2 regions of the Aminiphilus circumscriptus DSM 16581 genome follow, and region 2 is predicted to be linked to the other one. Evidence: predicted binding sites of a transcription regulator. Region 2 holds the regulator's gene; the other holds the start of a gene.
The links. Region 2 encodes HrcA, which represses chaperone genes, less so after heat shock. Its sites were predicted from a motif close to TTAGCACTCNNTNNNANNGAGTGCTAA; they were not measured.
Positions count from the first base shown of each region.

Region 1: the regulator HrcA is predicted to act here: its motif matches at 8,240-8,266, upstream of groES (co-chaperone GroES).

Region 1 covers NZ_JAFY01000007.1:225,060-237,073, forward strand. Annotated here, with positions in the region: gene K349_RS0111740 (aspartate kinase) at 1-805, shown strand, start outside; gene K349_RS0111745 (aspartate-semialdehyde dehydrogenase) at 787-1,815, shown strand; gene K349_RS0111750 (LptA/OstA family protein) at 1,997-2,857, shown strand; gene lptB (LPS export ABC transporter ATP-binding protein) at 2,860-3,585, shown strand; gene K349_RS0111760 (hydrogenase maturation protease) at 3,774-4,262, opposite strand; gene murJ (murein biosynthesis integral membrane protein MurJ) at 4,353-5,957, shown strand; gene K349_RS17160 (hypothetical protein) at 6,234-6,779, shown strand; gene tsaD (tRNA (adenosine(37)-N6)-threonylcarbamoyltransferase complex transferase subunit TsaD) at 6,964-7,986, shown strand; gene groES (co-chaperone GroES) at 8,298-8,585, shown strand; gene groL (chaperonin GroEL) at 8,668-10,308, shown strand; gene guaA (glutamine-hydrolyzing GMP synthase) at 10,527-12,014, shown strand, end outside.
Region 2 covers NZ_JAFY01000005.1:207,357-219,370, reverse strand. Annotated here, with positions in the region: gene rlmN (dual-specificity RNA methyltransferase RlmN) at 1-1,334, shown strand, start outside; gene K349_RS17990 (hypothetical protein) at 1,434-2,189, opposite strand; gene K349_RS0108125 (histidine phosphatase family protein) at 2,914-3,561, opposite strand; gene hrcA (heat-inducible transcriptional repressor HrcA) at 3,902-4,942, shown strand; gene K349_RS16780 (nucleotide exchange factor GrpE) at 4,932-5,627, shown strand; gene dnaK (molecular chaperone DnaK) at 5,714-7,543, shown strand; gene dnaJ (molecular chaperone DnaJ) at 7,557-8,690, shown strand; gene K349_RS0108100 (50S ribosomal protein L11 methyltransferase) at 8,795-9,691, shown strand; gene K349_RS0108095 (RsmE family RNA methyltransferase) at 9,645-10,394, shown strand; gene mtaB (tRNA (N(6)-L-threonylcarbamoyladenosine(37)-C(2))-methylthiotransferase MtaB) at 10,375-11,742, shown strand; gene K349_RS0108085 (Hsp70 family protein) at 11,757-12,014, shown strand, end outside.

The DNA.
Region 1 (12,014 bases), on a different contig from region 2:
GGATATCATCACGCTCGGTCGGGGCGGGTCCGACCTGTCCGCGGTGGCCCTCGCCGCGTCCCTGGAAGCTGACGCCTGTCACATCTACACGGATGTGACCGGTGTCTACAGCGCGGATCCCCGGCTCGTTCCGGAGGCGCGCAAGCTCTCCCGGGTCTCCTACGGTGTGTGCATGGAGATGGCCGTCATGGGGGCCAAGGTGCTCCAGGCGAGGAGCGTGGAGATGGCGGCGCAGTATGACGTTCCCGTCTACGTGGCGTCGTCCTTCGACGAAGAGGAGGGAACATGGGTCATGAGAGAAGATGTGAACGAGCGTCTGGTCGTTCAGGCGGTGACACAGGACGGAAACGTGGCCAAGGTGGCCGTACTGGGAGTGCCGGACGTTCCGGGTATCGCCGCGAAGCTCTTCGGAGCGCTCGGCCAGAATGGCATCGGAGTGGAGATGATCATTCAGAGCGTCATGCGCGGTGACGTGAACGACATTGCTTTTCTTGTCCACAAGGCGTTTCTTGGCGAGGCGATCCGCATTTGCCGGAATGTCGCCCGGGACATCGAGGCCCAGGGCGTGACCTTCGACACGGAGATCGCCCGGATCTCCGTGGTGGGCGCGGGCATCGCCAACCATCCCGAAGTTCCTTCAAAAATGTTCTCCATTCTGGCCGACGTGGGGATCAACATCGACATGATCGCCTCCACCGCCCAGTCTATTACCTGCGTTATTCCCTCCGGTCAGGTGGAGACGGCGGTGCGTGCGTTGCATCGTCATTTCGTTGAGGAGGAAGCGCCGTGCGCGTCGCCGTCCTAGGTGCCACCGGTCTGGTCGGCCGGGAAATGATCGCGGTTCTGGAGCAGCGTTCTTTCCCCGTGGACGAACTAGTGCCTCTCGCGTCGGAGCGCTCTGCGGGGGTCGTGCTTCCTTTTCGTGGGGAGAGCGTTGCCGTTCGGGCGGTGTCGGAGGATGCTTTCGAGGGGGTCGATCTGGCGCTCTTTTCCGCGGGGAGCGGGCCTTCCCGGACGTGGGCTCCCGTCGCTCGGAGCAAGGGTGCCTGGGTGGTGGACAACAGCTCGGCCTGGCGCATGGCCCCCGATGTCTTCCTGGTGGTTCCCGAAGTCAACGCGGGAACCCTCCCGGAAACGCCCTCGGTGATCGCCAATCCGAACTGCGCCACCATCCAGACCGTCGTTGCGCTGAACCCGCTGCACCAGGCGGCGGGGCTTCTCGAATTCGCCGCCGTGACCTTTCAGTCCGTCTCCGGAACGGGACAGGCGGCTCTCCGGGAACTTGCGGAGGGCAGCTCCCTTGCCCGGTTCGAGAGAGGAATCCCTCTCGGAGGGGCAGAGCGGGCGCAGGTCTATCCCCATCCCATCGCCTTCAACGTCCTGCCCCATATCGGCGGGTTCGACGACGAGGGGATCAGTGAGGAAGAGTGGAAAATGGTTCGGGAATCCCGGAAGATTCTGGGACTTCCCGAGCTTCCGGTGAGTTGCACCACCGTGCGGGTTCCCGTGTTCCGCGGGCATGCCGTGGCCGTGACGGCGGTGTTCCGCGATGCCCTCTCTCCGGATGAGGCCCGGGAGATTCTTCGAAATGCCCCCGGAGTGGTCGTGGAGGACGACACCGGGAAGAGCGTGTATCCCCTCCCCAGAAGAGCCGCAGGAACGGATCCCGTCTACGTGGGACGCATTCGCCGGGATACGGCGCGCAAGAACGCCCTTGCCCTGTGGGTCGTGTCCGACAATCTCCGCAAGGGCGCGGCCCTCAACGCGGTACAGATCGGCGAGACGTTGCTGGAAAAGGGGCTTCTCCGGCACTGAACTCCTTCTTCGTCCTCTCCCGGCGGAGGGGGCCGTCCGTCGGAAGGATAGTGGATTTCGGCTGAAGGGCTGAGTGGAATTGCCGATTCTCTCTTGCTGCAAGTGCACGAACCGGACCCGATAGGATAGAATAGCTGCGGCGCCGAAGGCGCCGCAGAGCTTTTTTCAGGGAGGAACAGTCATGAAGCGCCGTGTCAGCGCAACTGCCGTCACCGCTTTGGGGGCGGGCGTGATCGCTCTTCTCCTCTGTTTTTCCTCCGTCGGACATGCGGAGGAGAGCGGGGGAAGCGCAGTGTCGGGAAAGGTGACGCTCACTGCGGAATCACTTCGCTACGACCCCGAGTCGCAGCGCATTATCGCCGAGGGAAACGTGACCATCCGGAGGGGCGCCGGTCGGATGACCGCCGAGCGGGGAGAGGGGCGGAGCGACGGTTCGCTCTTCATCCTCACCGGAAACGTGGCGGCGACCTTTCCCGAGGAAGAACTCGAACTCGCCTGTGCCTATCTCACCTATCGCGCACGGGATGCCTGGCTGCTCGCGTCCGGAGATGTGTTCATCTCTTCCGGAGGGGATCGCCTGAGGGCGGAGATGATCAAATATCGCCTCGGTGATTCCGTGGCCTACGAGGCCAGGGGAGATGTGTCGATCCTCTGGGAGGGACGCACTTTCGAGGCCGACTCCGCATGGCGCGAGGGTGACGATTTCCGTGCCAGGAATGTGCGGCGCTTCGAGGACCCCAAAGAGCGTGTTGCTCTGGTGGCACCCACGGTGGTGGGACGTGTCGAGAAGGGAGTGCTCGCGGAGGTGACCGCCGAAGGGGGCATTCTCGTGGAGGTCGCCGGGCGGGATGGAAAGCCCGTGCGCATTCGTGGTGCCAAGGGAATCTATTCCATCGTCAAGGGTTCCGTCGTCGTGACGGGAAACGCTTCCGCGGTTCAGGCTGGGCGCACTGTTTCCGCCCAGAGTTTGGTGATGAACCTTGTCACCCGGCGCATCGAAGCCCTCGGAACCCCCCAACTCACCTTTCCCGTGGGGGAGTGAACATGGGACGGATCTTTTCGGCGGAACGCCTCGTCAAAAGTTACCGTGGGAAGACCGTCGTCTCCTCGGTGAATCTTTCCGTGCAACAGGGAGAGATCGTCGGATTGCTCGGTCCGAACGGCGCGGGCAAGACCACGACCTTTTACATGCTCGTCGGGCTGATCTCCCCCGATTCGGGAAACGTCTACGTGGACGGAAGAGATGTCACGGAACTGCCCATGTTTGGGCGCGCCCGGCTTGGCGTGGGGTATCTTCCTCAAGAGGCGTCGGTGTTTCGCAATCTCTCCGTGGAGGACAATTTGCGTCTCGTCCTTGAAGAGCAGAACCATTCCTTGGGGGACTGGCGCGAGGTGCTGGAGCATCTTCTGTGTGAGTTCGGCCTGGAACGGGTCCGTTCCGTGCCAGGATACGCCCTGAGCGGCGGCGAACGGCGACGTGTGGAGATCGCACGATGTCTCGCCATCATGCCCGAGTTCATTCTCCTCGACGAACCGTTCAGCGGCATCGATCCCATCGCGGTCTACGACATCCAGCAGATCATTCTGGATCTCCGCAAGAAGGGATTCGGCATTTTGCTCACGGACCATAACGTGCGGGACACCCTGGCGATCACGGATCGGGCCTGTCTGATCCACCAGGGGCAAATTGTCGTGGAGGGATCTCCCCAGGATGTGGCCGAGAGCGAGGTGGCCAGGAAATTCTACCTGGGGGAACGTTTTTCCTGGTGACGGCCAAGGAAGGTGCTTCAATGAGGTCTTCCGCGACTCCCTGCCTGTGCATCCTTCTTTGAGAAAACGGGTCCTTGCAAGAAATTCACCGGGAGGCGACTGGAACGGAGCAGCAGGGTTCTTTGTCGCACCGGGACGAACGCGATCGAGGACGGTCTGGGATCGAGTCGGGTTTTTCTCCGATGGCGCTACGGAATGGCATTGCGGGATGTTTTTTCCAGCAAGGGAATGCTCTCGAGTTCTCCGCCCTCAAGGAGGGCGAGAAGAACTGTTTTCGCTTCCGCCACCTCCGGAGAAAGCTCGAGCGAATGCTCCCGGAAGGCTGGTTCCACGGCGATGATGACCAGGTCCATCTCCCGGGAGAATTCTTCCAGCAGAGTGGAAAGCGGAACGCCGTGGCTGCTCCAGGAGATGCCTTTGCAGGATGCAAGCGGAAGGCGCCGCATAGCCCCGGGGGCAAGTCCCATGAGGGCCGCATCGACGACGACGAGCCGGGAAGGTCTTGTCCTCCGGAGGTGTGCCAGGTGATTTTCCGGGGTGGTCTCACAAAGGCGTATTTTCATCCCTTGGGGAGGCGCCTCCAGAAGCGCCTCGGCTACGTGGACTCCAAAGCCGTCATCCCCGCGGAGGGGATTTCCGACGCCCCAGAGAACGCTCGTCGTTTTTTTCGCATTCATGACGGTTGTCAGCTCCTTCGATGTTCCGTTTCTCTCCGGTTCGTCTCGGGGAGCCGTTTCTGAAACGCGCTCCGTCAAGGAGGATATCCTATGGACGGTTCCTCACGCAACGCCCGCATGGTACGCCATGCCTTCACGATGATGCTCGGTACCTTCGCCAGCCGAATCCTTGGACTGATCCGCGAGGTGCTCATGGCGGCCTGTTTCGGTGCGACGAGGCAGCTCGATGCGTTCTACGTGGCCTACACGCTGGCGAATCTCTCCCGCCAGCTCCTCGCGGAGGGAGCACTCTCCGCCTCGTTCGTTCCCGTCTTCTCCCAGGTGCTTGCCAGGGACGGAAAGGAGCGGGCGGTGCACCTCGCCCGTCAGGCCATGACGGTGCTTTTGCTTCTTGGAGTCGCCGTGGTGCTCGGAGGCATTGTCGCCGCGCCGCTCCTGGTTCGTCTCATGGCTCCGGGGTTCGCTCCGGAGATTCGGGCTCTCGCCGAATCCCTCACCCGGTCGCTTTTTCCGTTCCTTCTTTTCGTCTCTCTCGGGGCTCTCGCCATGGGTGTCCTGAACAGTCTGGATTCCTTCTTCGTCCCCGCCGTGGCACCGGCGCTGAGCAACGTGACCTTCATCGCCGTGGTTCTTCTTTTCGTTCCTTCCCTCGGCATCAGAGGTCTTGTTGCGGCGGTCCTCCTTGGCGGCCTGGCCCAGTTGCTCCTTCAGTGGGGATGGAACTGGAAGCTGGGGGTGCCGCTTTTCCCCGAACGGCCGAACCGCGACGATCCGGAACTCCGGCGCATGCTCGTGCTCTTTCTTCCCTACGCGGTGGGGCTTTCCCTCAATCAGGTGAATCCGTTGGTGAGCCGCATGCTCGGTTCTTTTCTGGAGGGCGGGGTCATTTCCGTTTTGAACTACGCGGACCGAGTGCTTCAGCTTCCTCTGGGGCTCTTTGTGGTGGCTCTCTCCCAGGCGGTTCTTCCCATGCTCTCCCGCATCGCCCCGGGAGAGAACGAAGAGTTCATGGAATTCTACCGGGATGCACTTCGCTTCGCTCTTTTCGTGGTCTTTCCCGTGGTGCTCGGGACAGTGGCGTGCAGCCGGGAGATCGTGCACGTGCTCTTCTTTCGAGGTGCTTTCGACGCGTGGGCCTGGGACGCCACGTCAGGAGCTTTGTCCATGTACGCGTTGGGCCTTCCTGGAATGGCCTGCACCACGGTGACCATGCGGGCTCTCTATGCACGGAGCAGACCCAGGGATGCACTGTTCGTCACAGCGTCGAGCGTGACCGTGAACCTCGGCGCGAGCATACTGCTCATGTCTCTTTTTTCGTATCGAGGCATTGCCCTGGCTGCATCGATGGCCTTTACGGTCTCCGCCCTCGTCGGGTACGTCCGGATTCGGCGCTTCGGAGGAGGAGCGTGCGAGGGAAGAAACCGGCTCTTTTCGCTGGAATGGGGAAAGCCTGTGGGAATCTCCCTGGCGTTCACGACGGCGATGATCCTGCTCTGGAAATTCCTGCTGCCCTATCCTTCCACGGCATCTCTTACGCTGCGACTGCTCTGGCTTGGAGGTGTCGCCTGCATGGGTGGAGCGGTCTATGCCTTGGTGACACGCCGATTGCAATGTCGAGAATGGGAATGGGTACGGAGCGCGTTGCGTCGTCGAGGGGTAAGCGAAAGCGAGGTGTCTCGGAAGAACCGACCGTAGTTTCGGAGACGCTGATGTGGAATGAAACCGGAGACGAAGATGGAGCATGCGCGGAGGCCGTTTGGATGAGATCGTCTTTTCCTGGAAGAGGAGGAAGTGAGAAGCGCTCCGTCCGCCGGAAACCTTTTCAGTCAGAAAGAAGAACGATGCATGACTCGACTCTCTCCGGACAGTGGGAAGGCTTGCGTTCTTTGTCCTCCGGGGGGATCATGATCTGCGCCGGGAGGAGCGTGTTCCTCCGCAGGTGTTCTCTGTAGAGAAGGGAGGAATTTTGCCGTGAAAAACGTATTCCGTGTCTTGAACGTCTGTCTTGTGGTGTGCATGGTCCTTGTCCCGGTGAGCGAATGCGTCGCTCGCGCTTTGTCCGTGGAGGAACTTGTGGAGGAGCGATCCGCCAACGTGTGGGTGGAGGGGCAGGATCTTGGGGGCATGATTGTCGGTGCCCGGGGGCAGATGACCTTCGTCTACGTGGACAATGTCCTCAGCCGCGCCTCCGGGGGCGAATCAGAAGCGCCGGAGTGGCTCAAATGGCATGTGCAGCATTTTCTCAGCGATGCCGTGAAAGGAAAGATCCTCTTCATCTGCCGCTACCGGGCGCTCATTCCCTGGACCTTCGACCCCGAACAGATTTTTGTTGGAAACTATGCGGTGCAGTGGAAGGACATCCTTACAAGAAAAGATTTCTTTCCCCACGGCGAGATTTCCTCCGATACGGCGGGCGTGTTTGCGTTTGTCGTTCCTTCGGAAGAGATCGTTCCGGGGAAAGAAATTCGTCTCGGCTATGGAGAGTACGCGACGAAACTGCGCATTCCTGGGAGGTGAAGAGCGTGCACGTGTATCGGTGTGCTTCCTGCGGGGAGCGTTTTTCCTGTGAGACCTTCGCGAACAAGTGTCCCCACTGTCGTGGAAAGAGTCTCATCCACGAACAGGGGGAGCCCCGTCGAAAGAAGGCGGGCTGTACTGGAAGCTGCAGCGGCTGCGGTGGCGGCTGCGGTTGTGGGGGGCATTGACGGTGGAGTCCCCTTTTCTGACGCTCGGCATCGAAACGAGCTGTGACGATACGGCGGTGTGCGTTCTCGAAAACCAACGCACCGTTCTCGCCCAGGGGATCTCGAGCCAGATCGAGGAACATGCGCCCTTCGGAGGAGTCGTTCCCGAAGTTGCTTCCCGGTGTCATCAGGAAGCGTTGCTTCCTTTGCTGCGGAGGACCCTGGAGAAAGCTGGAATTCACAATCCGGCCCGACAGCTCTCCCTTATTGCGGTCACTGCCGGACCAGGCCTTGTGGGGTCTCTCCTCGTGGGGGTGATGAGCGCCAAGGCGCTCGCCCAGGCCTGGGAAGTGTCTCTTGTGGGAGTCAATCACCTGGAGGGACACCTCTTCGCCAATGTGGCCGTTCATCCGTCTCTGGAGCCCCCTTTTCTCTCCCTCATTGTCTCTGGGGGACACACGGAGATCGTTTTCGTGCGCTCCTTCGGTGAATATGAACTTTTGGGCGAGACGAAGGACGACGCCGTGGGCGAGGCCTACGATAAAGTTGCCAAGCTCCTTGGGCTCGGTTATCCCGGTGGTCCGGAGGTGGACCGGCTCGCCCGGGAGGGAGATCCCGATGCCTTTCCGCTTCCCGTGCCTCTCGAACATTCCGACGAGATCGGTTTCAGCTTCAGCGGTCTCAAGACAGCGGTCCTTTGGGTGCTGCGAAGGCTTGAAAAGGAAGGGAAACCCATTCCCGTGGCTCACGTGTGCGCGTCCTTTCAAAAAGCTGCCGTCGCGTCGCTCGTCGGAAAAGTCCGCCTCGCCGTTCTGCGATCGGGGGTCCGCCGTGTCGCCGTCTCGGGGGGTGTCGCGGCGAACAGTGCACTGCGGAACGCCCTGAGTGCATTGCCCGGCGTGGAGATTTTTCTTCCCCCCCTCTCTCTTTGCACGGACAACGCGGTGATGATCGCCGCTGCGGGATACAACATCTATCGACGAGGATTCTTTTCGGATCTCTCTCTTTCGCCGGATCCATCGCTTCCGCTCTCCCGCTGAGCGTTGCCACGAGCAATTCGCGTGTTCGCGCGCCCGTTTTCCCCTTGGCCGAGGCTGTTTTGTCCCTGATTTGGGACAGAACGGCCTCGACGGCTGTGCTGTCACGAGAGACCACAGAGGCTCCGGATAAAAAGGATCGAAAAAACGTCTCAGCAAGCGAAAAAAGAAGATAAATGGCTTTTTTCTGCGGAAATATGGATCTCATTACGCTTGAGATCTTGTCTGAAGCTCAGTAAGATCATTCATGGTCAAATTAGCACTCGTTCCGAATGAGTGCTAACACGGAAACAAAATTTGAGGAGGGATTGTAAATGAAGCTCAAACCCCTTGCGGACCGTATCGTTGTGAAGGTCCTCTCCCAGGAGGAAAAGACCAAGGGCGGCATCGTTCTTCCGGACACGGCGAAAGAAAAGCCTCAGGAGGGCGAAGTGAAGGCCGTCGGGACCGGAAAGGTTCTCGAGAACGGACAGAAGCTTCCCCTTGAGGTGAAGGTGGGAGATCGCATCATCTTCAGCAAGTACTCCGGAACGGAAGTCAAGATCGACGGAGAGGAGTTTCTCATCCTCAGCGAACGGGACGTTCTGGCCATCGTCGGCTAGAGGCGTTCTTCTTCGGCAGGGAGTTCTTTTCGACGCAACAAGAACGTAGACATACCCAATTCCTCCAGGAGGTGTACAACCAATGGCAGCGAAGATTATTGCATATGGCGAAGACGCCCGTCGGGCGCTCATGCGGGGCATCAACCACGTGGCCGACACCGTCGGTGGAACTCTCGGACCCAAGGGGCGCAACGTGGTTCTCGAGAAGAAGTTCGGCTCTCCCACCATCACGAACGACGGCGTGACCATCGCCAAGGAGATCGAACTCGAGGATCCCTTCGAGAACATGGGAGCGCAGCTTCTCAAGGAAGTCGCCTCCAAGACGAACGATGTCGCCGGAGACGGAACCACCACCGCCACGGTTCTCGCCCGGGCGATGATCCGCGAGGGCATGAAGAATGTCGTGGCCGGAGCCAACGGAATCCTGATGCGCCGTGGTATCGAGAAGGCTGTGGATGTCGTCGTGGACGAGCTGAAGAGCCTTGCCCTGGACGTGAAGGACAAGGCGAAGATCGCCCAGGTCGCCGCCATCTCCGCCAACGACAAGGGCGTGGGTGAGCTCATCGCCGAGGCCATGCAGAAGGTCGGCGAGGACGGCGTCATCACTGTCGAGGATAGTCAGACCGTGGGGACCACCCTCGAGATGGTGGAGGGGCTCCAGTTCGACAAGGGCTACATCAGCCCCTACATGGTCACCGATCCCGAGCGGATGGAGTGTGCTCTGGATGACGCCTACATCCTCATCAACGACGGCAAGATCAGCAACGTGAAGGACATGCTTCCCATCCTCGAGAAGGCCGTGCAGGCGGGCAAGCCTCTCATGATCATCGCCGAGGACATCGAGGGTGAGGCTCTGGCCACTCTCGTGGTGAACAAGCTTCGGGGCATTCTCCAGGTCGTGGCCGTGAAGGCTCCCGGCTTCGGCGAGCGCCGCAAGGCTATGCTCCAGGACATCGCCATCGTCACCGGCGGTCAGGTCATCAGCGAGGAAATTGGCATCAAACTCGAGAACGCCGATCTCTCCATGCTGGGCCGCGCCAAGAAGATCCGGGTTTCCAAGGAAGAGACCACTATCGTCGAGGGTGCGGGAAATCCCGAGGAGATCCGCAAGCGGGCCGCCCAGATCAAGCGGGAGCTTGAGGACAGCACGTCCGAGTATGACAAGGAGAAGCTTCAGGAGCGCCTTGCCAAGCTTGTGGGCGGTGTGGCGGTCATCCAGGTGGGTGCTGCAACCGAGACCGAGCAGAAGGAGCTGAAGCACCGCATCGAGGATGCCCTGAATGCGACCAGGGCCGCCGTGGAGGAAGGTATCGTCGCCGGAGGCGGCGTGGCCCTCGTGAACTGCCTCCCCGCTCTCGACAAGTTCCTCGGCACGCTCGAGGCGGACGAGAAGATCGGTGCCGCCCTTGTGAGGAAGGCCCTCACGGAGCCGCTCCATCTCATCGCCAGCAACGCGGGTCTTCAGGGCGACGTGGTGGTCGAGCGCGTTTGCACCCTTCCCAAGGGGCACGGTCTCAACGCCGTGAGCGGTGAGTACGAGGATCTCGTCCAGTCTGGCATCATCGATCCCGTGAAGGTGACCCGCAGCGCGCTCCAGAACGCCGGTTCCATCGCGGCCATGGTGCTCACCACGGAGAGCCTTGTTGCCGACAAGCCTGAGAAGAAGGACAAGATGCCTCCCATGCCCGGCGGTATGGGTGGAATGGGCGACATGGACTACTAGGCCATTGGGCCCGGAGGTTGTTCGAGCTGTTGTAACACGAGGCCCCCGCAGTGCGGGGGCCTTTTCGCTGGAGTCCTCTTTCCCCGGCGTGGTATGATTGGGCGAGATGAGGCATTCCCGAGGCATGGGAAGGCTTTCGTCGGGAAATTGTTTGTGCGGCCCCCCGGTTCCCTGCGAGGAGATTCTGTTGTTGGAGGTGAAGGGCTCCGGCCCGACGCATGAAGAAGTCAGACACCATCATCGTGTTGGATTACGGATCTCAGTACACGCAGCTTATTGCCCGGCGCGTGCGGGAAATGAAGGTCTACAGCGAAATTCTTCCTTGGGATGCGGATGTGGCGACGCTCCTCGCCGCGTCCCCCAGGGGCGTCATTCTTTCGGGGGGGCCGTCCAGCGTCCGCGATGAAGAGGCGCCGTCGATGGATCCGAGACTTCTGGAGAGCGGTATCCCGATCCTTGGCATCTGCTACGGCATGCAGGTCCTCGCTCAACGCCTTGGAGGAAGGGTGGAGAAAGGATGCAGGGCGGAGTACGGGCGTACCCGGGTGAGCCTTCGGAAGAGCCCCCTTTTCGAGGGTCTTCCCGGAGAGCTTACAGTGTGGATGAGTCACTGGGACCAAGTGGCGGAACTGCCCGCGGATGCCGCAATCATCGCACAGAGCGAGTCCGGAATTCCTGCGGGGTTCGCCCTGCCTGAGCGGGGAATCTACGCCATTCAGTTTCATCCCGAAGTGGCGCACACCGTGGGAGGGCAGGAGATTCTGAGCAATTTTCTTTTCAGGGTCTGTCGCTGCGAGCCCACCTGGGACCTCGGCGAATGGGTCACCTCCATGACGGAGGAGATCCGGAGAAAGGTCGGGAACGGCCGGGTGGTCTGCGGTCTCTCCGGAGGAGTGGATTCGAGCGTGGCGGCGCTCCTGACGAGCCGTGCCATCGGAGATCGGCTCGAATGCATTTTCGTGGACAACGGCCTTTTGAGGCGGAACGAGGCGGCGGAGGTGCTCGAGGCGTATAAGACGCTGGGGTTGAAGGTCCATTTTGTCGATGCCTCGGCCCGTTTTCTCGATGCCCTCGCGGGAGTCGTCGAGCCGGAGCGAAAACGAAAGATCATCGGTGAAGTCTTCGTCCGTGTTTTCGAGGAAAAGGCCGAGGATGTCGGCGGTGCGGAGTGGCTCCTCCAGGGAACGCTCTATCCCGACGTGATCGAGAGCGGCCACAAGGGAAAGGGAGCGGCGGTGATCAAGACACATCACAATGTGGGCGGATTGCCCGAGGTGATGCGTCTCGCCGTGCTCGAACCGCTGCGGGATCTCTTCAAGGACGAGGTACGGAAGATAGGCGCCCTGCTGGGACTTCCGGAGCGCATTCTCGAGCGGCATCCCTTTCCGGGACCGGGGCTCGCCGTACGCTGTCTCGGCGAGATCACGCCGGAGAGACTGGACGTGTTGCGCGGGGCCGACGCGATCTTTCTCGAGGCCATTCGAAATGCCGGTCTCTACCGAAAGATCTGGCAGGCTTTCTGTGTTCTTCTGCCTGTGCGGAGCGTGGGCGTCATGGGAGATGTTCGTACCTATGCGGAGGTGGCGGTGCTCCGCGCCGTGGAGGCCCAGGACGGTATGACCGCCGACTGGTATCGCCTGCCGGAGGATCTGGTGGATGCGGTGTCGCGGCGGATCTGCAACGAAATTCCCGGCATCAACAGGGTC
Region 2 (12,014 bases):
AGGCGCATCAGAAAGGGCCGATTCAGAACGTGGTGTACATGGGCATGGGTGAGCCGCTTCTCAATACAGAGCAGGTTTTTCGAAGTATCCGCATGCTCAGGGATCCTCATATGCGGGGACTGGGGCAGCGGCACATCACCATTTCCACCGCCGGTGTCGTTCCAGGTATCGACGCCCTTGCGTCGGAATCACTCGGAGTCGGACTCTCCGTGTCTCTGCATGCGGCGAACGATTCCCTTCGCTCCCGCCTGATGCCGCTGAACCAAAAGTATCCTCTTGCATTGTTGCGAAAGGCACTGCTCCGTTATCAGCGAGTTTTAGGGGATCGCATTACCCTCGAATACATGTTGCTCCGGGACGTGAACGATTCTCCCGCCCACGCGGAGGAGCTGGCGGCGTGGATCGGCGATCTCAAGGTCTATGTGAACCTTATTCCCTACAATTCCGGAGCGGGCAATTTCGAACGCCCTCCTCGCGAGCGGGCGGAGCGTTTCAGGGATCACCTGCGCGCCTGGGGAGTCAACGCGGAACTACGCCGCGAACGCGGAGGAGATGTTCGTGGTGCGTGTGGTCAGCTGCGGGGGCGGGAAAGTACTCCTTCTCCGGCAGGAACTTCCCGCGAGATGCCCCCCGTAAAACAGCACGGTGGCGCTCCTCGTGTCTCCCTCGACAGTGTGGGAAACCGGCGTTCGGGACGCCGGGAAGTGAGAAATTCCGCCGAAGCGCCGCAGGGTAGGCGGCGGGATGTGGAAGAGATGTCCGAGAAAGGCGAAAGACGTGCGATTGAGGGGCGTTTTCGCGGCGAATCGGGCAAATTTGGAAAGACGGAACGGGAAAGGTCTGGGGTGTCCGGTCGATTTTCCCCCCGGAATCGTTCGGGCGGGCGGTCCGGAGGAATGTCCTCTGCTGAAAAAGATGCCCGGGAGGAAAGGACTTCGTCCCGATTCGGAAGGCAGCCTCGCGAGGGCGAGAGTTTTGCGAAAGAAAGAAGCGGTGCGGAGAGGTCCTCGCGGAAGGATTTTTCTTCGCGCGCTCCTCGTGCCGATTCGGGAAGTGGTCTGCCGGAGCGGAAAGAAAACCGTGGTCCTTCTGAATTTAAAGCGAGAGGAATGAAACGGACCGAAGAGGGTGTTTCCCGGAGGGGCGAGAAGCACGCCCCGGGCGAGCGCGGTCGTTTCGAGTCGGGGGACATCCGGAAGAGTGGGCCGAGATCTTCCGAAGGCGGGGAGCGGCGTCAGGATCGGGGGTACATGTCCCGTGGCTCGGGAACATCGAAGCGGACTTCCCGGGAGAATGAACGTCCGAGCCGGAGACGTAACGAGCGAAACGCGTGAGCCCTTGTTTTTCACGGCCTGGATTGTCGATGCAAACGCAACCGGCGTGGAGGCAGGGTGCCCCTACCCCTTACAGGATCGGGCAGGGGCAGATGTGATTCAAGGATTCCATCGTCCGGTGAGAAGCTGCTTCCAGGAGAGGTTCATGATGCTTTCCAAAGAGACTTGTTCGCTCTTTGCCAGTGCTTCGAAATCCTGGAGAAGAAGCGAATAGGCCTTCCGTCTGCTCTTGTCGGTCTCATGGGATGCGACGAGGGTTGTCACGGGAAGGAGTTGCTGGTACACATCGGGTACGTTGACGAAACAGGGGCCGTTCTCGGTAAGTGAGATCGTGTAGATGAAGGAAAGGGATGGGCCTTCCGTGCTTTCGCCGGTGGCCTGATAGGCCGGTGTGGAGGGAGAGACGTAGAGGGATGTTCCCAGTGGTGCCATGATTTTCAATGGAAGAGTGTCCCACAGGCTCGTTCCTGCGGGGCTCGCGACGAGCCAGAATTGAGAGGAGCCGGAGAGCGCGCCGAACCACAGGAACTGTCCTTTCGCCTGGTTTTCCGGATCGACGAAGCTCAAACGCCACAAGACATCCCGTCTCCAGTCCAGGTCTGCGTGCCACACGGTCAGATGCTGGGCGGAATAACGAAGTCCTTCCACCTCAGGAAGACGCCTGAGGTGGCCCGGTGCTCGGAAAAAGGCTTTTACAATGCGTCCGTCCTTCTCGGTGAAGACGATCCTGAAGGGATACTCCGGAATTGAGAGAACTCGTGTCGTGCTTCCCACGGCATATGCGGGAAGCACGGAGAGGAATGTTCCGAGAAAAACGAGAAGTGCCGTGGTGAAACGACGGATACACTGCTGCATGACATACCCCCTGAAGGATCGCAGGCTTTTGTCGCCGTCAGAGAAACGAGATGAAAACGGGATCTTCCGGTTCGGGGGGATTGCCGGGACTTCGTTCCGGAACGTCCGCTGTCGGCAACCATTCGGGAAGAACCTCAAGGAAGGGGATACGTGGAAAAGAGCCCTTTCCGGCGGAACGGATCAAGAAGCCTTCCCTGTCCGACGAGGCCAAAATGGAACATTTCGGGGCGCAGGGCAAACCGCGGACTGCCCGGTCGAGAGCGGAAAAATGTGCTTCTGCTTCCTCCGGGGCGGTTACGAGAAGACACACACCCAATGCCAAAAGGCGGGGCGTTTCAGAGAAATCTATCTCGTAGACACCGCTCGTCTTCTGAATTTCAAAACCCGAGGCCACCAGAAGATCTCGAGCGCTCCTCAGCGAGCCGAGACGGTTTCCCGAAGTCGCTTCCAAAAACACGACCCACTCTAACACGGCACAAAAGGGCGCCGGAAGCGCGAAACTACTGTCCTACGGATCATGACCAAAACTCCCGGGCGACAGAATTTCTGTCGAAAGATGAGGGGCAGCGGCGCGCCCGGTTCATCTTAGTCGGTGCGCTGGGCAAGGTCAAGAGTGAAGCATCGACCCAAAACACCAGGGGCCGCGGAACGGGACCGGTCGGGGCGGAGACGGATCGCTTGCGGGGGACGGGTGATTTGGGATGCATCGATGATGCGTTCGCGCTCACACCCATTCGGAGATATACTCCGCGAGATGTCTGGTTTGATTGAGTAGGGTGCAGCAATATCCCCTCCGAAGGTCGTGAGTGAGGAGACTGTACGAGGCGGTATCCGTATGAATTCTCCAGAAATAAGGCTCGGCGATTCCAAGCGCTGCGGCGAGAAGTGGTTTAAGGACCGCTCGGTGGGTGACGATGGCGATGGTGTCTCCCTTATGCAGGTGCACCAGGTGTTCCAGGTTGGAAAAGGCTCTCCTCTGCACATCCGCAAGGCGTTCCGCGCCGGTAATGCGAAGCCGTTCGGGGTTTGTCAGCCACAATTCCCATTCGACAGGGAAGTTCTCGCGGATGGTTTCCTTGGGGGCACCCTCCCACGGTCCGAGAGCCATGTTGTTGAACCCCTCCCGCACGTCTACGAGAGCCCCGCAGGAGTGAGCTATGGCTTCGGCGGTTTCCGTCGCCCGAGAGAGCGGGCTGGTGTAGATGTACTTTGGAGCGAAGGACATCATCTCTCGGGCAAGCGCTTTTGCCTGTGCTTGCCCAGTTTCGTTCAGAGGGAAATCCCTTCTTCCCCGGAAGAGCCCCTCCCGGTTTCCGGCGCATTCTCCGTGGCGGATCAGAATGATTGTCGTGTGGCCTTTCTGTTCTTTCACGAGCGTTCAGCCTCCTGAACCTGATGGAATTGTGACGGATACGCGGACGATTCTCCTTTTTGCCGGTTGCTCCTTTGTCGCTCGGCGAGCGGATCCTTCCGGGCGTTTCCTGCATTCTATCACGGGATCCGGAGGATGGTTGCCACAAAGACGAGTGCAGGAGATCACGCTTATTGGGAAACATGCGGGAGTGCGTGAAACGGTATGTTTTTTTGCGAGATTGTTTGACCAGTCTTGACAATCCCGAGTTACGTTGGTACGCTACGGTGCGGATGATGACGGAGAGCTGGCACTCGTCTCCAATGAGTGCTAGCAATTCGATCGGAAGGGGGGTGGAGGAATGCTGTCCGAACGCCAACTGGAGGTTGTCCTCGCCGTCGTCTACGATTATATCCAGACAGGAGAGCCTGTCGGTTCCCGGACGCTTTCGAAAAAGTATCTCACGGGGCGGAGCGCGGCGACAATCAGGAATGAAATGTCCGATCTCGAGGAGCTGGGGTATCTGGTCCAACCGCATACGTCGGCGGGAAGAATCCCCACATCCAGAGCCTACAGGTTGTATGTGGACACCATCCTTCAGCGCCGTCGTGTGCCTCATCCCGAGGCGGAGCGGTGGATTGCGGATTTGCGGGAGCAACGACGCGACGTGGAAGGGGCTCTCGCCTACATTTCCCAACTCCTGACCAGAGTGACGCAATATGTGAGCGTCGCCGCCCTCGCGCCTTTTCAGGAGATTCGCCTGCTCCGGGTGGATTTTCTGCGCATGGACAGTACACATGCGCTCGCCATTGTCGTCGTCGAGGGCGGGCTTGTGCACCACAAAATGATTTCCTTTCCCTGCGAGGTTCGGCAGGAGGAACTCGAAACGCTTTCAAGGAGAATCAATACGGTCATGGCGGGGCGGACATGGAATGAGGCCAGGAATGACCTTCTCCAATATGTGATGAACGAACTCCGGGAAAAAGAGGAAAACTGTCGCGCCGCCATTTCCGAGATGGATGGGCTCCTGTCGGCTCAACCCTTTCGTTTCTACCGTGGAGGCGCCCATCATTTGCTCGCAATGCCGGATTTCAAGGATCTGGGGAAACTCCATGCGGTATTTTCTCTTCTCGAAGAGGAGTCGGCCCTCGTGGAACTCGTGGATAATTGCGCGCTGAACGGGACGCTCACGGTCACCATCGGGGAGGAAAATCCCGAGGAGCGCATGCACGACTGTTCGGTGGTCCTTGCCACGGCAAATACGGGAGGACGGAAGGCGATCCTCGGTCTCATCGGTCCGGTTCGGATGAATTACGAAAGCTCCATCGCCGTGCTTGAAACGGTTCTGGAAGGCCTGCGCGACGACGATGGAAGTGAGGAGGAACAACGACATGTTTACTGACGCGAAAATGCGCGACGAAGCTCTTCTTCGGGAATGTCGTTCTCCCGGGGAAGAGCGGGGGGAAGGAAAGCTCAGAGAAGGAACGGACGTCCATGGAAGACGGGGTGGCGGCCCCACCAGGGCGGAGCTGGCTGCCTGTGTGGCTGGGCTTCAGGAAGAAATGGAGGTGTTGCGGCGACGTCTCGATGAGGCGGAGGCCCTTGCGGAATCACGCAAGAAGCTCCTGGAGGAGATGGAAAAGGAGCTTGCCGAAAAAAATGAGGAAAGTGCCCGTTTCCGCGCCGATTTTCACAATTTCAGGCAACGGACGGAGCGCGATGCGGCACGTCTTCGGGAACTCGCGGCGGAGCGTGCGGTGACGCTTCTCATCCCGGTGCTCGATAATCTTGACAGGGCGATTGCCGCCGCTCAGGCGGACGACCCCCTTCTGAAGGGCGTTTCCATGGTGCGGAAGCAGTTTTTCGGCGCTCTCCAGGAATTGGGAGTGAGTGCCATCACCTGCGACGGTGCATTCGATCCCGCCGTGCACGAAGCGGTCGCGCTCGTCCCCGTGCAGGATCCCGCGAGGGATGGACAGATTGTGCAGGAACTCCAGAAGGGATATCTTCTCGGCGGAAAAGTCCTGCGGGCCGCGCAGGTCCACGTGGGGCGCTTCCAGGCGGATTCCGATTCGGAGGAAGAGTGAGACAAAACGAGAAAGGCGGGAACGCAGATCCGGAATGGCTGCGTTCTCTTGGAAGTTCATTTCAAAGGACGACGAGGTGATCCGAAATGGCAAAGGTTGTAGGAATAGACCTGGGAACCACGAACAGCTGTATCGCAGTTAAGGAAGGCGATGCCATAACGGTGATCGCCAATGCGGAGGGCATGCGTACCACTCCTTCCGTCGTGGCGTTCACAAAAGAAGGGGAACGGCTTGTTGGGCAACTCGCCAAGCGGCAGGCCATCGTCAACCCCGAGCGCACGGTGATCTCCATCAAGCGGAAAATGGGTACCGATTACAAAGTGCGCATTGATGACAAGTACTACACGCCGCAGGAGATTTCCTCCATGATTCTCCAGAAAATGAAGCGCGATGCCGAGGAGTATCTGGGCGAGCCCGTCACGAAGGCGGTCATCACTGTTCCCGCCTATTTCACGGACGCCCAGCGCCAGGCGACAAAGGACGCCGGCGCCATCGCCGGGCTCGAAGTGCTCCGCATCATCAACGAACCCACGGCGGCGGCCCTTGCCTATGGTGCGAACAAGGAAGGGGAGCACAAGCTCCTGGTCTTCGATCTCGGCGGCGGTACCTTCGACGTGTCCGTCCTCGATGTAGGAGAAGGAGTCTTCGAAGTCCTCGCCACATCGGGGGACAACCTCCTCGGCGGCGATGACTGGGACATGAAGATCGTGGACTGGATGGTGGAGGAGTTCCGCAAGAGTGACGGCATCGATCTCCGCAAGGACAAGATGGCCATGCAACGCCTTCGGGAGGCTGCGGAAAAAGCGAAGATAGAGCTGTCCTCCATGCCCGAGACCTCGATTTCTCTCCCGTTCATTACGGCGGATCAGAACGGTCCCAAGCACCTGGAACTGACGCTCACTCGGGCCCGTTTCGAGGAGATGACCGCGGGTCTTCTGGAGCGTGTCGTGGAGCCTACCCGCAGAGCGCTCTCCGATGCCGGGCTCACTGCACAGGAGATCGACAAGGTGCTCCTCGTGGGAGGTGCCACGCGCATGCCCATGGTGCAGAAAAAGATTCGGGAACTTCTCGGCAAGGAGCCTACGAAGGGAATCAACCCCGACGAGTGCGTCGCCGTGGGCGCCGCGATTCAGGCGGCGATTTTGGCGGGAGAGCACAAGGACATCGTTCTCGTGGATGTGACGCCTCTCTCGCTTGGTCTCGAGACATTGGGCGGGGTCTTCACGAAGATCATCGAACGAAACACGGCCATTCCGGTCTCCAAGAGCCAGATCTTCACCACCGCCGGGGACAACCAGACGCAGGTGGAGGTGCATGTCCTGCAGGGCGAGCGCGCCATGGCCGCGGACAACGTGAGTCTCGGGCGTTTCTTCCTCGACGGAATTCCCCCTGCACCAAGGGGAGTTCCTCAAATTGAGGTGACTTTCAACATCGACGTGAACGGCATCCTCAACGTCACTGCCAAGGACAAGGCCACGGGTAAAAGTCAGCACATCACCATCCAGTCCTCTCGGCTCTCCGAGGAAGAGATCGAGCGGATGAAGAACGAGGCGGAGAGCAACGAGGACGCGGACAGGAAAAAGAAGGAACTTGCCGAAGCCAGGAACGAGGCGGACAGCACCGTGTACAACACGGAGAAGCTCCTCCGCGATCTGGGCGATAAGGTCACGCCCGAGGAGAAAGGCAAAATACAAACCGGCCTGGAGGCACTCAAGAATGCCGCTTCGGGAAGCGATCCCGAGGCGATCCGGAAGGCGCTGAGTGCACTCACTGCGGAGGTGCACCCTCTGGCGCAGCGGCTGTATGCTCAGGAATCTCCTCAGGGCGATGCGGCGAAGGCGGCGCCGGGACAGGGTGCCTCCGAGTCTCAGGGGGATACGGTGGACGCGGAGTTCTCGGACAAGGGCGAGGCGTAGGGAGTGACGAAAGATGCCGGGGCCTGTACAGACCAAGGATTACTACAAGATATTGGACGTGCCCCGGGAGGCGAGTACTGAGGACATCAAAAAGGCCTACCGCAAGTTCGTCCGCAAGTTTCACCCCGATGCGAACCCTGGAAATCGGGAGGCGGAGGAGCGATTCAAGGAAATCAACGAGGCCTATGAGGTCCTGAGCGACCCCCAGAAGCGGGCTCAGTACGATCAGTTCGGTTTTGTGGGCGACATTCCCCAGGGTGGTAGTCCCTTCGACGGAACGAGCCCCTTCGGTGACATCTTTGGAGATATCTTCGACAGCTTCTTCGGTGGTGGAGGGCGGCGGGGCCGCTCCTCCACCGCTCCCCGGAGAGGTTCCGATCTGGAGATGGAATTGGAATGCACGCTGGAGGAAGCCTTTTCCGGTGCGGTCAGAGAGGTGTCGATTCCCCGGTGGGAGGGATGCAAACGGTGCGGAGGAAGTGGTGCGGAGCCGGGAACTTCCCCAGAGACGTGTCCCGCCTGCGGAGGACGGGGCCAGGTGGAGCACGTCCAGAGAACCCCCTTCGGGCAATTCTCGTCCGTGACACCTTGCGCCCGGTGTGCAGGAAAGGGGAAAATCATTTCGTCACCGTGCAAATCCTGTAGCGGCAGCGGCGTGCTCCGGCAGTCCCACCGGCTGGATGTGCGCATTCCTCCCGGGGCGGATACGGGACTCAGGCTTCGTATTACTGGAGAGGGAGAGGCGGGAGTCAACGGTGGACCTCCCGGAGACCTTTACCTTCTGATACGTGTGCGGGAACACCCCCGCTTCGAACGCGACGGGGACAGGCTGCACACCAAGGTTTCCGTCCTGTTTCCCCAGGCCGCCCTAGGGTGCGAAATTCCCATCGAGACCCTCGACGGTGAGGAAGTGCTCGACATTCCGCCGGGAAGTCAGCCCGGAGAGACCTTCCGGCTGCGCGGCAAGGGAATGCCGAGGCTGCGCGGCAAGGGACGAGGCGATCTTGTCGTTCATCTCTCGGTGGAAGTTCCTCGGGATTTGACGGATCGTCAGCGAGCGCTCCTCCAGGCGCTTGCCCAGGAAATGGATGTCTCTGTCAAGGAAAATGAAAGCTTCCTCGACAAACTGAAATCTTTTTTTGGATAGGCAAACAACACTCTGGTGGCGTACCGTTGAAATTGTGGTACACTTGAAAAAAGAGGCAAGAGGGAGGCTTGGCCTCCCTCTTGCGGTTTGTGGAGGTTGATGTCATGTCGATGACGGGCGGAGACGGTTTCTGGTGGTACGTGATCCTCGAGGGAAAAGACGGGGATGAGGATGTTCTCGCCTCTCTGGCGGAACTCTCCGGCAGCATCGGCGCGGAACAGCAGCAGGGAGCGGAGCGGATTCGACTCCGGGCTTATTTCCGGAATTCCCACGATCTCGGATTCTGGCTCGGGCGCTTGGGAGAGGCCCTTGAGCCGTGGCCGAACATTTCCATCGTCGATATGGGAAAAATCGAAAATCGACAGTGGCACACCGCATGGAAGGACGCCTTTCCGCCTCTCGACGTGGGGCGCAGCTTCGTCGTTCTCGCCCCGTGGCACCGCGGCAAGGAACCCGTGGGCCGGATTCCTCTGTACATCTATCCCGGGAGTGCTTTCGGAACAGGCTACCACGAGAGTACCCAGATCATGCTGGAACTTTTGGAGTCCCATGCATTTCCAGGCATGACCGCCGTGGATATCGGCTCCGGATCGGGCATTCTCTCCATTGCAGCGGTCAAACTCGGTGCAGCGGACGTGACGGCCAGAGATCTTGACCCCGCGGTGATTCCGGAGATCGAGGAGAATTGCCGCCTCAACGATCTTCCCGTCGGAAAGGTTCGGGTGGAAACGGGAGATCTGCTTCGTGGATTTGTCTCTTCCGTGGATTGCCTGCTGGCGAACATCGTGCTCGAACCTCTTCTGGAGATGCTCCCATCCGTGTGTTCTCTTCTACGGGAAAAGGGGGTCGCCCTGTTTTCCGGTCTTGTGGTGCGGGAACGGGAACAGTTCCTCGCCGCGCTCGATCGGGCCGGGCTCGTTCCCCTGCAGGAACTTGAGAAAGGAGACTGGTGGGGTGTCGCTGCCGCGCCTTCGACTCGAAACGAGTCTGCGAACGCCTGAAGGGCGGTGGATTCTCGATGCCGATGAAGTACACCATCTCGTTCGGGTTCGCCGGTGTGTCGTCGGTGACAGGGTGGAGGGGCTGCTTCCGGGATGGCGGGTGATTCTTTCCCTTGAGAAGAACCAGGAGCGATGGGAAGGTGTCGAATGCGAGCGGATTCCCTCTCCGGAAACCTCGCTCCATCTTCTCCTCCTTGCGGGAATCCTCAAGGAGGATGCCTGGAACGCGCTTCTTCGGAACGCCGTCGAGGTGGGCGTGGCACAGATCCTGCCTCTTCGCTGCGAACGGAGTGTTCCCAAGGGCGCGGTACTTTCCGCGCCGCGACGGATGGAGCGGTGGCAGCGAATTCTCCTTGAGGCTACTAAGCAGTGCGGTGCATCGTCACCGCCCCACCTCTTCTCTCCTTTGGAGGTCGAGGAAATCGACCCGGTCACGCTTCCTCCCGAATGCTACGCGGCGATTCTCGACGGAGGTGCCCGCCCCCTGGGGAGTGTGCAGTGCGGCCCGGACGTCGCTTTTGCGGTGGGCCCCGAGGGCGATTTCTCCCCGCGAGAAAAGGAGCGTTTCAGGGAAATGGGTTTTGTGCCTGTTTCGCTCGGTCCGAGGATTTTGCGTGCTCCTACGGCGGTGACCGTGGGGTGTTCCTGGTTTTCTCTGACGAGAGAGGGGCTGTGTCGGACCGATGATGCCCTGTCTCTCTGAACGGCCGAGAATCCTGGTGCGTTCCCTCGGCTGCCGCACCAACCAGTACGAGGGAGAGGCCCTCGCTGCGGCGTTTCTTGCCCGGGGAGCGCGGTTGGTCGAGGAGGCTCCGCTGGATGCGGCGATCGTGGTCTCCTGCACTGTCACTGCCGAGGCGGATAGAAAGGTGAAGCAGCTTCTCCGGCGTCTCCGCCGGGAGAATCCCGAAGCCTGTCTCGTTCTCTGCGGATGTTTGGCCCAGCGCCTGGGCGACGCGGCAGGAGCGAAGGCACTTGGAGCGGATCTCCTTGTCGGAAACCGGCGCAAGCACCTCGTTCCGGACCTGGTGGAAGAGGAACTGGCCCGACGGCGTAGAGGAAAGCATGTCGTGGCTGCCGCATGGCCGCGGATTTTTGTGGACGACCTTCGTTCCGACGAGTCCTGGGACTCCCTGTTTCTTCCCGCCCCCACTGCCCACACCAGAGCATTCGTCAAGATTCAGGACGGATGCGATCATTTCTGCAGCTACTGTATCGTTCCCTTCGTGAGAGGCAAGCCGGTAAGCCGCCCCGAGGCGGACATCGTGAGCGAGGTCTCGAGCGTTGCGGAAGCGGGATGTCGTGAGGTTGTCCTCACTGGCGTTCATCTCGGGCGATACGGTGCTTCCGGAGACGTCGCCGATCTTTTCGCATTGGGAGGTCTGGTACGGAGGCTCGCCCGGATTACGGGGATTTCGAGGATTCGTTTCGGCTCCCTGGAACCGTTCTCCGCGAGCGAAGAATTGCTTCGAATGCTTGCGGACATTCCTGCGTTCTGTCCTCACCTGCACATACCGCTTCAGAGTGGGGATGCGGAGGTGCTGTGGCGCATGGCGAGGGGATACTCACCGGAGAACTTCGCCAGGATCGTCGAAAGAATCCGTCGCATCCTCGGAGAGGATGTACACATCAGCACGGATGTCCTCGTGGGATTTCCCGGAGAGGACGAAGGTGCGTTTCGAAGAACCCTGAGCTTTCTCGAGGAGATGCGCTTTGGCCGCCTGCATGTGTTTCCCTTTTCGCCCCGGGAGGGGACCGCTGCGGCTCGCTTTCCCGGAAGAGTTCCCCCGACAGTCCTGAGAGAACGGTGCGAGGAGACACTCGCGTTGGGAAAAGAGCTTTTGCGGCGTACCATGGCGAAATGGGTGGGGAGAAATGTTCGGATTCTCGTGGAGGACGACGATGGCCTTCGCGCCTCGGGCCTTACGGAACACTTTCTTGCCGCCTCGTGTCCTTCCGGCGTGCTTCCCGGCTCGGAGATTGCCATCCGTGCGGATTTGCTTCACAATGATGTTTTGGAATGTGGTTTTCCTTCGAGACGGGGCGAATGAGGAGGCGAGATCCCATGAGTTCGCCGATTCTGGGCATTGACCTTGGAACCCGATACGCGCTTTCGGCGGTGGCGCGTCCCGAAAGACCGAATGCGCCCGTGCTCGTCCCGAACCGGTGGGGCAATGTTCGTACGCCCTCCTACGTGGCTCGGACGGACCCACAGGGCTGGATCGCCGGCGAGGATGCCGCGAGGATTGCGCTCCGGGAGCCGAGGAAAGCCTGGTGGAACGTGAAGCGTCACGTGGGAGACTCCACGTGGCGGGTTCGTCTC